4 regions of the Sodalis sp. RH21 genome follow, and region 4 is predicted to be linked to each of the others. Evidence: predicted binding sites of a transcription regulator. Region 4 holds the regulator's gene; each other region holds the start of a gene.
What was found. Region 4 encodes Fur, which represses iron uptake genes when iron is present. Its sites were predicted from a motif close to ATAATAATGAGAACNACTATCAA; they were not measured.

Region 1 (3,169 bases), 460 kb from region 4:
GCCGTCAGGCGGTGAGGTTCCAAAACAATACAATCATGATTACCGCAATCGCCGTTATGACTTCGATATCTTCAATATACATCGTCGCCTCCTTTGTTTTCGATCCGATCATGGCCCCCATCGGCGCCGGTCATTGTGACGGGCCGTTCAAAATTACCAAGTGCGGTGTTTGCCTTTAAAAAGGCGTGCCGGCCGTGGATTTTTTGTGCTTTTTTTTTGGCGCAGGCAGCGGGGGAGGGGGAGCGAAATACGTACGCAGGATAGACAGGTTGATAAGGCGTTAACCCGCCATGGGCTAAAACCATCAAACGACACCTTGCCGTGAAATGAGCGGAAATGGTGGGTAAAATTCTTAAATTTGGAGAAATATGCGCGGGAGCTGAAAAATTTGCCTTGGTTATGATGACATTACGCAGGCAACCAAATCGGGCCAGCAAATGCCGGCCCTAACCCTGATGTCGATACTGTTCTTTTCTGTGTTTAGCAATTCTAAACAACCGTGATGTTAAGTGATGCTAAACAGATAATCAAGTTAACATTACTTATATATTATGATGATTCCAAAACGCCTGAAAGAGGCCCGGCATCGGGCTAAACTGACACAGGAGAAACTGGCGGTCATGGCAGGTATCGATGAGTCCACCGCCCGTTCCAGAATCAGTCAGTATGAAAATGGGATTTACCGTCCCAACTTCGAAACCTGCTGCGCATTCGCCAAAATCCTTGATGTGCCGGAATGCTATTTCTACACCATCGATGACGATTTTGCCGTCGCGGTGCTGCAATTACATAGCGCCCGTAAACTCTCCGGCGCCCGTAACGCAGGGCGGAATATTGATTAGGCGCCATTCGTCCCGGCGATAGCGCCGTTGCCGGTCCGGCGATTGGCGGCAGTTCAACCTCCGGCGTCAGCTATCTTCCTTCGCGGGCAAGCGCATCCCTTCCGCCAACGGCGCCGTCAGCGCTATTCCCCAAAAAATCCCCGGTTAATCTTACCGATAAATCACCGCTAGTGTGTTAATTAAGAAAGATAATAATTCTCATTTCGTTTCAACTTTGTTAGCATTTGTAACCGTTCATCCATCATTCCCCGCTGGCAAGGCGAGGTTTTTTCTGGCGGTGGGATGTTATCATTATTGGTCAATGGAAAGATAAAATGAGAAGGGTTTTTAGCTTAAAGCGTTCCACTCTGCTTTGTTCTCTGGCGTTTATGGCACCGTTGTTCACCTACGCTGACGATACCCTGGTCGTTACCGCCGCCGGGCCCGCGGATACTGCCGACGCCCCGACCCGGGGGTACATGGCGCAAACCAGCCGCGGGGCGACGAAAACCGACAAACCGCTGATAACCACCGGCCAGTCCGTGTCGGTGATCACCCGCCGCCAAATGGACGATCAGGGCGCATTGACGGTGAATAGCGCCCTGAATTATACCCCCGGGGTATTCACCAATTTCGCCGGCGGGGCCACGCGTTATGAGACCGTTTCCCTGCGCGGTTTTCACGGCGGCGATACCACCAACACCTTCCTTGACGGCCTGCGGCTGATGAGCGACGGCGGCAGTTATAACAATTTGCAAATCGACCCCTGGTTTTTGGAGCGAATCGATGTGATTCGCGGGCCTTCATCGGCGCTGTATGGCCAAACCATTCCCGGGGGCCTGGTCATGATGACCTCCAAGCGCCCGCAGTTCGCCAGCGAAGGGCATGTCAAACTGCTCGCCGGCAATAATGCCACTTCCGGCGCGGCGTTCGATTATACCGATGCCCTTAACGACCAATGGGCGTTCCGCCTGACCGGCATCACCCGCAATAGCGATACCATGTACGATCACCAGCGCGAGGAGCGGTATGCCATCGCGCCGTCGCTGCTGTGGCAGCCGGATGAAAATACTTCGCTGTTGCTAAGAGCCTATCTGCAAAAAGATCCCTCGGGGGGTTATCACAGCGCGGTGCCGGCGGACGGCAGCCTGTATGCCAGCAGCGGGCCCAAGCTGGGCCGGAGCTTCTTTGACGGCGAAAGCAGCCGCAATGAATTCAAACGCCGCCAGCAAATCTACAGTTATGAATTTGATCACCAATTCAACGAGGTCTGGTCTTTCCGCTCCAACGCCAGCTATACCCATGCCAATGTCGACCAGCAGCAGGTTTACCAGATTGGCTGGAACACCGACCGCAGCGCCCTTAACCGCTATTACAGCGGTGAATTTTCTTCCCTGGCCGCCTACGCCATCGATAACCAGCTGGCGGCGGATTTCGCCACCGGCGCCGTACGGCACAAGGTCGTACTGGGTGGGGAATATCATGAATATACTAACGATCTTTGGGACGACAGCGCCTACGCTACCCAACTTAATCCGTTTACCGGCGTCAGCGGCGGGCCGCAGCTGTACACGGATTATGCCCTGACCCAGCCGGGGATCACCCGGGTCAATGCGAAGCGCCGCTACTATCAAAGCGGGGTCTATCTGCAGGATGAGATGGTGCTGGATAAGTGGCATTTGGACGTTTCCGGTCGCTACGATCGCATCGTGGCCAAAAATTCCCTGCTCGATAGCGATACGACTTACCGGCGCCAGGATGACCATGTCAGCGGACGCGGCTCGCTGCTGTATGCCTTTGACAGCGGCATTTCGCCTTACGCCAGCTACAGCCAGGCCATTACCCCCCAGGCGCTGTCGGGGGCCGACGGCAACCTGCTCAAACCCACCACCAGCGAACAGTATGAACTGGGGCTGAAATACCAGCCGCCGGGCACATCCTCTCTATATACCGCCGCGGTTTACGACCTGACGCAAAAGAATGTGGCCAACCGCATTGTGCAGGGCAGCTATTATGAGCCGGCGGGTAAAGTGCAGTCCCGGGGCGTAGAGCTGGAAGCCCGCACCCAGCTTACCGATCGTCTGACCGGCATCGCCGGGTACACTTACAACCATTTGCGCTTTAAGGATGCCATCGACGGCAATAACGGCAATACGCCCTATATTACCCCCGATCACATGGCGTCGCTGTGGGCGCAATATCGGGCGGATTATGGTATCAATCTGGGCGGCGGGGTGCGCTATATCGGCAAGCAGTGGGCGGATAATGAAAACACGCGGCGCGTGCCCTCGGTAACGCTGCTGGATCTGTCGGCGCGCGCGGACCTGGCGGCCTGGGGCCCTGAACTG
Region 2 (3,169 bases), 910 kb from region 4:
AGGCGCCGGTGGCGACCCCCGCCGGGCAGCCGTTGCCGTTGGTGCGCAATAAATACCCTTCGCTTGATTGGTACAGATTAGGCGCCTTGAATACCCGGGCGATGCCCGCCTTGAGCTTGAAAAATTCGCCGAGCTCCTGGGACATATTCAGGCTGGGGCTCCAGTTGGCGCCGAATTTGCTGTGATAATCGAAACGCAGGCCGGGAATCAGGTCGGTGCCTGGCAGGGCTTCGATATTATCTTCAAAATAGAGCGCGCTTAATTCCGCGCTGTTTTTACTGCTGCGCAGCGCGGGATTGCCCGACACGCCGCCGATGTTCGCATTGGCCTGGCTGGTGGCGCGCATCGATGCCGGGTCGTTCAGCTCTTCGCGGTTCCATTCGGCGCCCAAGGTGGCGGTTTGATCCACCAGCAGCTTAAGCGGGATATTCAGCTCCGTATTGGCTTTGTAGTTCTCCAGCCGGCTGGTGGAGAAGGTGTCGCTATTGATCATGCCCTCGACGCGTCCCGTCGATCCCTCCATCAGGCGCGTATTATTGGTTTTTTCATAATAGAGGCCGGTGCGGGACTGGCCCCAGTCCCAGACGCCGTTATGGGTCACGCCATAATTCTGGCGGTACATGCGGTTGGTTTCCTGGCCGTACAGGGTCGGCACCAGGGTGCTGATATTGCCGTTGCTGTACTGGGTGTCGCCGGTGTAGATATTGCCCTGGCGGCTGTAGCCGTATTCGAAGTCCATGCTTTGCCGGGGATCGATTTTCCATGACAGCAGCGTGTTGATGTCCTTGTTGCGCACCCCTTCGCGGCCGGCGGCATAGGAGCCGTTCTGCTGGGTATTGATATCGGGGCTATCGGCGTCGGTTTTATTGATATTGCCGTACAATCGCATGGTCAGCACATCGTCGATCAGCGGACCGCTCAGGCTGAAGTTGGCCCGTTTGGTGGCGCCCTCTTTATCATCCTCCGGCTGGTTGGTATACAGGGATAACGACCCGTGCCAATCGTTGGTCGGCCGCTTGGTAATAATATTCACCACGCCGCCCGCGGCGCCGGAACCGTAGCGCGCGGCCGCCGGCCCTCTCAGCACTTCGATACGCTCGACCATCTCCACCGGCACCCAGTTGCTGTCGCCGCGGGTATCGCGCTCCCCGCGCCAGCTATAGCGTACCGCATTGCGCGAGGTGACCGGCTTGCCGTCTATCAGGATCAGCGTATTTTCCGGCCCCATGCCGCGGATATCGATTTGGCGGTTGTTGCCGCGGCTGCCCGAGGCGCTGTTGCCGGTCAAGTTGACGCCCGGCATTTTGCGGATGATATCCGACAGGTCATTTACCGGCGGCGCTTTTTTGATATCGTCCGCGGTAATAATGGATACGCCGGGCTGTTGTTTCAGTTCCTCTTCGGCGGTGGCCTTGACGACCATCACGTCCTCGCCGTCGGTTTCCCCCGTCGTTTCGGCGCCGGCGCCGCTGCTGAAAATGGCGGTTAATAAAAAGGCGATCGGTCCCATAGTGAAATTTTTAGTTACACACATTTATTATAATCCTATTGCAATTTACATTTTCTTTAGAGAATACGAATAGTAATAAGAATCGTTATCATTGTATACAAATGCGGGAATTCTTCACATTTTCTCCTTAATGTGAAGAACGGTGATTTTTTGAGCATACTATTGCGTGAGGCGGGCAGCGCTTTCTTCGACGGCTTGAATGCGGTATCCAAAGCCGGTTGCCGGACAATATCAGCAGCAATCGGGTAAGTGCCCGCCGCCTGCTACCGCCGCCGCTGGGCAACCAGCAGCGGAAATGCCCCCGGAACGTCCAGTTCCGGGACGGGCAGAATATCGGGAAGGGTCAGGCAGGACGCCGTTGCGCCCTGCCTGGGCTTACTGCAACGCGATACGCATCACATCATCCGGGCTGGTGGCTTCCTGCTGGCGGCTGGAGGCCTGCTTTACGCTGACATACAGCGTTTGGCCGTCCGGCGACAGGGCCAGGCTGTTCGGGTGCACCGGGGTAGCGATGGTGCGCAGCACCTTATAGGTCTTGGCGTCGATCACGCTCACCTGCCCCGCCTGGCGGTGGGTTACGTACACTTCGCTGCGCGCCGGGTTAAACAGCACCGCCAGCGATGCCGGCACGTCGATTTTTGCCAGGATATTACCGTTGCGGGTATCCGCCACCAGCACCTGCGGCTGCTTGGAATCGGTGATAAACGCGCGGTGCGTCGCCGGGTCCAGGCTGAGGTTCAGGAAAAAGTGTTCCGTCGCGGTTTCATCGAGCTTTTTGCGCATCACCACTTTATTGGCGCCGGTGTCGATGGACAGCAGCTCGTTGTCGGCATTGGTCACGTACAGGCGTTTCGCCGCCGCGTCCAGCGCCAGCCCGGTGCCCATTTTGCCGATATCGGCCAGGGTGGCGCGCAGGGTCAGGGTAGCGCCGTCCACCACCCATATCACGCTGGCCTCGCCAAGTCCGGCGATATAAACGGTATTGGTCTCCTGGTCCACCGCCAGCTCACGCGGCGCCAGCGGTTTGACCGTTTCTGAGCGCTGGCGCCCATCCAGCACCAGCCGGCCTTTTACCGCGCCGGTTTTGGCGTCGATGGCGGTGATGGCGCCGTCGACGGTGTTGCCGAAGTATAGGGTATCGGTCTTGGTATTGATGGCGGCGCCAAAGGGTTTGATATCGTTGTGGATAATCTGGGTGATATCAAGCGTGGCCGGGTCGAGGCGATACACCACCCCGCCTTTGTCCAGCTTGCGGCTTTGCGAGGTCGCCAGGTAGAGCGCGTCGCCTTGCGTGCTGTACGCCATCTCGTAAGCGCCTTTGCCGACGGGTTTGCGCAGCGGCTCCTGTGCCGCCCACGCACCCTGGGCCAGGGTAAACAACAGCGCGCCAGCCAGCAGCAGCGCATGCGCCGCGCGTGGTCCCGGTCGTCCGCCGGTGGTCGTTATCACGTCCATAATATCTCCATTTCAATGAATTGATGTTGCCGCCGGACCAGCGCCAGGCAGCCAAAGTGGTTTCACATTGCATCAATAAGCAGCAAGAGCCGGGATGTCATGGCGTCCCGATTTTTATATGAGAATAATAATCATTATTTTTTGAAAAGCACAACGATTTTACCAACCCAATAAGGTTCAAGCCTTTTCACCGCGGCATATAAC
Region 3 (3,169 bases), 1.2 Mb from region 4:
ACGGCCACCCCCTGTCTTTTGTCCTGGCGGATAAAATCGCCGCGCTGCTGCCCGGCACGCTTAATCATGTGTTTTTCACGAATTCAGGTTCCGAATGCGCCGATACGGCGGTGAAAATGGCCCGCGCCTATTGGCGTCTGAAAGGCCTGCCCGCGAAAACCCGGCTGATTGGCCGCGCGCGCGGCTATCATGGAGTGAATGTCGCGGGCACCAGCCTGGGCGGCATCGGCGGCAATCGTAAAATGTATGGGCACCTGATGGATGCGAGCCATCTGGCGCATACTTTGCAAACCCATCTTCCATTTACCCGCGGCATGGCGCCCACCGGCGGCATGACGTTGGCGGATGATCTGCTAAAACAAATCGAGCTTTACGACGCATCGAATATCGCCGCCGTGATTGTCGAACCGATGTCCGGTTCCGCCGGCGTGATCGTGCCGCCGGAAGGTTATCTCCAGCGTCTGCGCGAGATTTGCACCGCTCACGATATATTGCTGATTTTTGACGAAGTGATCACTGGATTTGGCCGGCTGGGGCGTTATTCCGGCGCGGAATATTTCGGCGTCACGCCGGATATCATGAATATCGCCAAACAGATCACCAATGGCGCCATCCCGATGGGCGCGGTGGTGGCCAGCAGCGAGATTTACGATACCTTTATGGGGCAGGATACGCCTGATTCCACCGTGGAATTCCCTCATGGCTACACCTATTCGGCCCATCCGGTGGCCTGCGCCGCCGGCCTGGCTACGCTGGCATTGCTGGAGCGGGAACAACTGGTCGCGCGGTCCGCCGAACTGGCGCCGTATTTTGAACGGTCGATTCATGGTTTGCGCGGTGCCGGACATATTATTGATATCCGCAACTGCGGCCTGGCGGGGGCGATTCAACTGGCGCCCCGGGATGGCAACGCGACTATCCGGCCGATGGAGATCGGGCTGGCGTTATGGCAGGCCGGATTCTATGTACGTTTTGGCGGCGACACTTTGCAGTTCGGCCCGGCGTTTAACACCACGCCTGACGAGCTTGACCGGCTATTTGACGCGGTGGGCGAGTCTATCGCCCAGGTCGCATAGCACGGATAGCGCTCATTTATCGGGCGCGCGGCCGGTTAGCCGCCTAATCTCAGCTGCCTAACCGCGGCAGCGGGTCTTGCGCCGGTTGGCCTGTAATAATGGGCAACTGGGGCAATAAACCGTATCGCTGATTTTGTAACGCAGGCAGCAAAGGCGACGGATCGCTTTGACGCCCCCCTTTTCGTCGTTCACGTACCGCACCGGTTCAAACAGGCGGTTTATCGTACCGTCGGGCTGCGTCTTACTCGATAGCAGCAGGCCGGCGCCGCCGATATCCGCCGCCAGCTCCTGGGCCAAAGTAAAGCCATAAGCGATGCGGATGGCGGCGTTATTCCAGAACATACCCGGTTTAATGGCCGATAAACGGCTCAGGGTCAGGCATACCGGTTGTAAATGCTCTTCCACCAGCGGCTGGAACCGCGCAAAAATATCGGCGTCGGGGCGTATGGCTTCCCCTTGTCCGGCCAGGATAAATTGCTCGGGGACTCCGCCTTCGGCCAAAGTAAAGCGGATAGACCGCGGCGCCGCCGGCAGTTGCCAGCCATGCAGCAAATTAATCTTGGTCCAGGCGGGCAACAGGCGGGCAAAATACCACTGCGACCACATGGAGATCACCGCCGCCGCATCTTCCCCCTTATGCTGGCGTATAAACGGGTCCAGCGCCGCCCGCGCCGTGTCCGGTCGGCATAAATCTTCCGCCGAATACACGCTGCTGCCCGCTGGGGGCGCAAATAAAAAACTGTCGGCGATATCGGCGGCGAGCTTCATAAGCATCCTGTATCCATCAAAAAAATTGATTAAAAACAACGGAAAGACGATACCGCAAGCGAGCGGCTTGCAGTCACTCTCCGAATGGGCATAATAGGCGATCAAAATCAGAATGATAACTATTTATATTTAATATTTATGCGGACTCATGATGCTTATCGCCGACGTCTATTGCAGGCGATGGCCGTTTTGCCCTGGTGGTCCGGCCGCGGTGTCGCGGCCGGCGCCGCGCCCGATTTAGCACGGATTATCGCGCTGGAGTGGCGCCCGGCGGAACTATTAATCGCCCTTGGCGTGATGCCCATCGCCGTTGCCGATGTGCCCAATTACCGCAGTTGGGTGGTGGAACCCGCCCTGGCATCCTCGGTACTGGATGTGGGTTTGCGTAACGAACCCAATATGGAAGCGATGCAACGCCTGCGCCCGTCGCTGATCTTACTCTCCGATGGTTTTGGCCCGGCACCGGAAAGCGTAGCCCCCATCGCCCCCACCATGACGTTTCGTTTTAGCCGCAAGGGCGAACGCCCGCTGGCCGTGGCCCGGCAGGACGTGCAGGACCTGGCGGATCGCCTGGAATTGCCGGGCCGCGCCCAACGGCACTTTGCCGCTATCGACCGGCAGCTGGATCAGACCCGCCGGCGGCTGGCGGCCAAGCCTTATCCCCCGGTCCTGCTGTTTTCCTTTATTGATAGCCGGCGCATTATGGTGATCGGTAAACGCAGCCTGTTCCAGGACGTTATGGATCGGGTGGGCGTGGTAAACGCCTGGGACGGCGATGAAAATATCTGGGGCAGTACGGTAGTGGGGCTGGAGCGGCTGGCGCAGTTTAGCCAGGTACGCGGCATCTGTTTTCACCGCGGCCGGCAGGACCCGCTGTTTGATATCAGCCAATCCACGCTCTGGCATACGCTGCCAATGGTGCGCGAGCGCCAATTGCGCATCGTGCCCGCCGTGTGGTTTTTCGGCGCCACGATTGCCGCCATGCGCTTTTGCCAGCAGTTGGAGCAAGCGCTGGAGTCAGCGGCATGAGCCATCGCGTGCCGGCACTCTCCTTCTGGTTAATCCTGCTGCTGTTTACCCTGGCCTTAACGTTTACCGGGCTGAATTTTATCCGCCAGTTGCCGTTCGGACTCTGGTGGCAGGCCGCCGGTCACCCGCTCACCGCCAATATCGATCGAATGGTATTCCATTACAGCCTGCTGCCGCGCACGGCGCTGTCGCTGCTGGTGGGGGCCGGGCTGGGACTGGTGGGAACCCTGTTCCAGCAGATTTTGCGTAACCCGCTGGCCGAACCCACCACCCTCGGGGTATCGGCGGGGGCGCAA
Region 4 (3,169 bases):
GGCTGGGGTTCGAGTGGAGCGGCGATATTCATTATTCATCGGATTATTTTGACCAGTTGCATGACTACGCCGTGGAGCTGATCAAAAAAGGGCTGGCCTATGTGGACGAGCTGTCCCCCGACGCTATTCGCGAATATCGCGGCAACCTGACTTCGCCGGGCAGAAACAGCCCGTTCCGCGATCGTCCGGTGGAAGACAACCTGGCACTGTTCGCCATCATGCGCAACGGTGGGTTTGCCGAAGGTTCGGCCTGCCTGCGCGCCAAAATCGATATGGCGTCCTCCTTTATGGTAATGCGCGACCCGGTGCTGTACCGCATCAAGTTCGCCGAACACCACCAGACCGGCACCAAATGGTGCATCTATCCGATGTATGATTTTACCCACTGCATCTCCGATGCCCTGGAAGGGATTACCCATTCGCTGTGCACCCTGGAGTTCCAGGATAACCGCCGCTTATATGATTGGGTGCTGGATAACATCAGTATTGGCTGCCACCCGCGCCAATATGAGTTTTCGCGTCTGAATCTTGAATACGCCATTATGTCCAAGCGCAAGCTGACCCAGTTGGTGGCGGAAAATATTGTCGAGGGATGGGATGACCCGCGCATGCCGACTATTTCCGGCCTGCGCCGCCGTGGATATACCGCCGCCTCGATCCGCGAATTCTGCCGTCGCATCGGCGTGACCAAGCAGGATAACAACGTGGAAATCGCCGCTCTGGAAGCCTGTATCCGCGAAGATTTGAACGAAAGCGCCCCGCGCGCCATGGCGGTTATCGACCCGGTCAAGGTGATTATCGAAAATCTGCCCGTCGGGCACGAAGAGACCGTGACCATGCCAACCCATCCCAATAAACCGGAAATGGGTCATCGCCAGGTGGCGTTTGGCCGCGAGATTTATATCGATCGGGCGGATTTTCGCGAGGAAGCCAATAAGCAGTACAAGCGGCTGGTGCTGGGCAAAGAAGTACGGCTGCGCAATGCCTATGTGATCAAGGCCGAACGCGTGCAAAAAGATGAAGAGGGTGAAATCACCGCTTTGTATTGCACTTATGATCCGGACACGTTAAGTAAAGATCCGGCGGATGGGCGCAAGGTGAAAGGGGTTATCCATTGGGTATCGGCTACCCGCGGCGTCGCCGCGGAGTTCCGCTTATACGATCGTTTGTTCAGCGAGGCGAATCCCGCCGCGGCGGAAGATTTTCTGTCGGCGCTTAATCCGGAATCGCTGGTGATCAAGCAAGGTATCGTGGAGGCAAGCGTGCTGGACGCCCAGATCGGCCATCCGTTCCAATTTGAACGCGAAGGTTACTTCTGCGCCGACACCCGCTACTTCAGCCGGGAAAAACCGGTGTTTAACCGCACCGTCGGCCTGCGGGACACCTGGACCAAAACCGCCGTCTGAGGACGCCGCCGCGAATTGATATCAACGCTGCTTCGGCAGCGTTTTTTTTATGCCTGGCCACTGGGAACGTGGCTACGGTGGAAACGCCCGGGTTATTCCTTCACGCCGTTAAGCATATCGCTATGGTCGTGCAGGGTTTCGTCTTCACGGCAGTTGCCGACTTCACAATGTCCGTAAAGATATAAACTGTGGTTGGTAAGTTTGATATTGTGTTTTTTGGCGATATCGCGCTGGCGCGCTTCGATAAATTCATCGCGAAACTCAATCACTTTGCCGCAATCCAGGCAGATCAGATGATCGTGATGATACTGCTGGGTCAGTTCAAAAACCGATTTGCCGCCTTCGAAATTATGGCGGGTGACGATGCCGGCATCGTCAAACTGGTTCAGTACCCGGTACACGGTGGCTAAACCGATCTCCTCGCCCATATCGATCAGTTTTTTGTAGAGATCCTCCGCACTGACGTGATGGCATTCCGGATCTTGCAACACTTCCAGAATCTTCAGTCTGGGAAGGGTGACTTTCAGGCCGGCCTTCTTCAATGCAATATTATTGTCAGTCATGCGGGTATAGTCCTGTTACTTTGAAAATCTGATTGTAGGCAAATGTAGCCTATAACATCGGTCGGCCCGAAAAATGTGACGCCGTCTCATTATAGGACTGCCTGTCCAAAATGAAAACCGCACCCTGTTAACAACTATAGCCCTTTTCGTAGGGCACATTCTGCAACATTTTGACCAAAAGGGTGAAACCGCTGCGCTATTGTACCGCTTTGTGGCTAAAAGTTAAAAACTTGTATCTATTAATTCGACAGGAATAACTTATCGGCAAGGCCGACGGGCCGCCATAACGGCTGACGGCCCGTGGTGGTTGCCGGGGCAGCCGGTGAATCAGCCCAGGTTCAGCTCGGCGCTGATCTGTTTTACCCAGCCGTCGACCCGAGCATTGGTCAGTTCAGGTTGGCGATCTTCATCGATGGCCAGGCCGATGAAATGATTGTCGTCGGCCAGCCCTTTCGAGGCTTCGAAATGGTAACCGGCGGTAGGCCAATGGCCGATAATGGTCGCGCCGTTCGGTTCGATGATATCGCGGATGGTGCCCATGGCGTCACAAAAATATTCCGCGTAATCCTCCTGGTCGCCACAGCCGAACAGGGCCACGGTTTTGCCAGTGAAATCAATCTCTTCCAGGGTAGGGAAAAAGTCATCCCAATCACATTGCGCTTCGCCATAATACCACGTCGGGATACCCAGTAGCAGAGTATTGAACTGCGCCAGGTCTTCTTTACTGCTTTTGGCAATGTCATGAACTTCGGCAACATCCGCGCCAAGTTGCTTTTGGATCATTTTGGCAATATTTTCGGTATTGCCGGTATCACTGCCAAAAAAAATGCCTACAGTTGCCATGAATTTGAAAACCTCTTAAATATTAAGGATATGTTCTGCAATCGGTTCGTTCGGGTTCTGGGGCAATAATAGCAGACCATAACAGCGGGAGAAACTCGTTCCGCCGGGGTTTTGTCTCAAATTCAGACTCCCCGCGGCCGCAAGCCTTGAATCAGCCGGCGGCGTAAGGGTGCTATGGGGTCATTGCCCCCCCTTGGCCGCATTTTGCTGCCGCTCCAGCTCGGCCAGTAAAATCAATTCTATCAGTTCGCTGCGCGACAGATTTTGCCGCTCCGCCAGTTCGTTTAACGCGTCCACCGCCTGGGCGTTGATTTTCAGTTCCACCCGGCGCAGGCCGCGCACTTTATCCCGGCGCAG

Region 1: the regulator Fur is predicted to act here: its motif matches at 1,022-1,044, upstream of ACL2XP_RS17115 (TonB-dependent siderophore receptor).
Region 2: the regulator Fur is predicted to act here: its motif matches at 1,580-1,602, upstream of ACL2XP_RS15095 (TonB-dependent siderophore receptor).
Region 3: the regulator Fur is predicted to act here: its motif matches at 1,951-1,973, upstream of fhuF (siderophore-iron reductase FhuF).

The regions. Positions count from the first base shown of each region.
Region 1 covers NZ_CP178732.1:3,736,763-3,739,931, reverse strand. Annotated here, with positions in the region: gene ACL2XP_RS17125 (hypothetical protein) at 72-437, opposite strand; gene ACL2XP_RS17120 (helix-turn-helix transcriptional regulator) at 555-842, shown strand; gene ACL2XP_RS17115 (TonB-dependent siderophore receptor) at 1,157-3,169, shown strand, end outside.
Region 2 covers NZ_CP178732.1:3,291,678-3,294,846, forward strand. Annotated here, with positions in the region: gene ACL2XP_RS15095 (TonB-dependent siderophore receptor) at 1-1,534, opposite strand, end outside; gene ACL2XP_RS15100 (YncE family protein) at 1,886-2,965, opposite strand.
Region 3 covers NZ_CP178732.1:5,395,332-5,398,500, reverse strand. Annotated here, with positions in the region: gene ACL2XP_RS24930 (aspartate aminotransferase family protein) at 1-1,076, shown strand, start outside; gene fhuF (siderophore-iron reductase FhuF) at 1,134-1,844, opposite strand; gene fhuD (Fe(3+)-hydroxamate ABC transporter substrate-binding protein FhuD) at 2,025-2,873, shown strand; gene fhuB (Fe(3+)-hydroxamate ABC transporter permease FhuB) at 2,870-3,169, shown strand, end outside.
Region 4 covers NZ_CP178732.1:4,201,327-4,204,495, reverse strand. Annotated here, with positions in the region: gene glnS (glutamine--tRNA ligase) at 1-1,406, shown strand, start outside; gene fur (ferric iron uptake transcriptional regulator) at 1,499-1,969, opposite strand; gene fldA (flavodoxin FldA) at 2,297-2,812, opposite strand; gene ybfE (LexA regulated protein) at 2,993-3,169, opposite strand, start outside.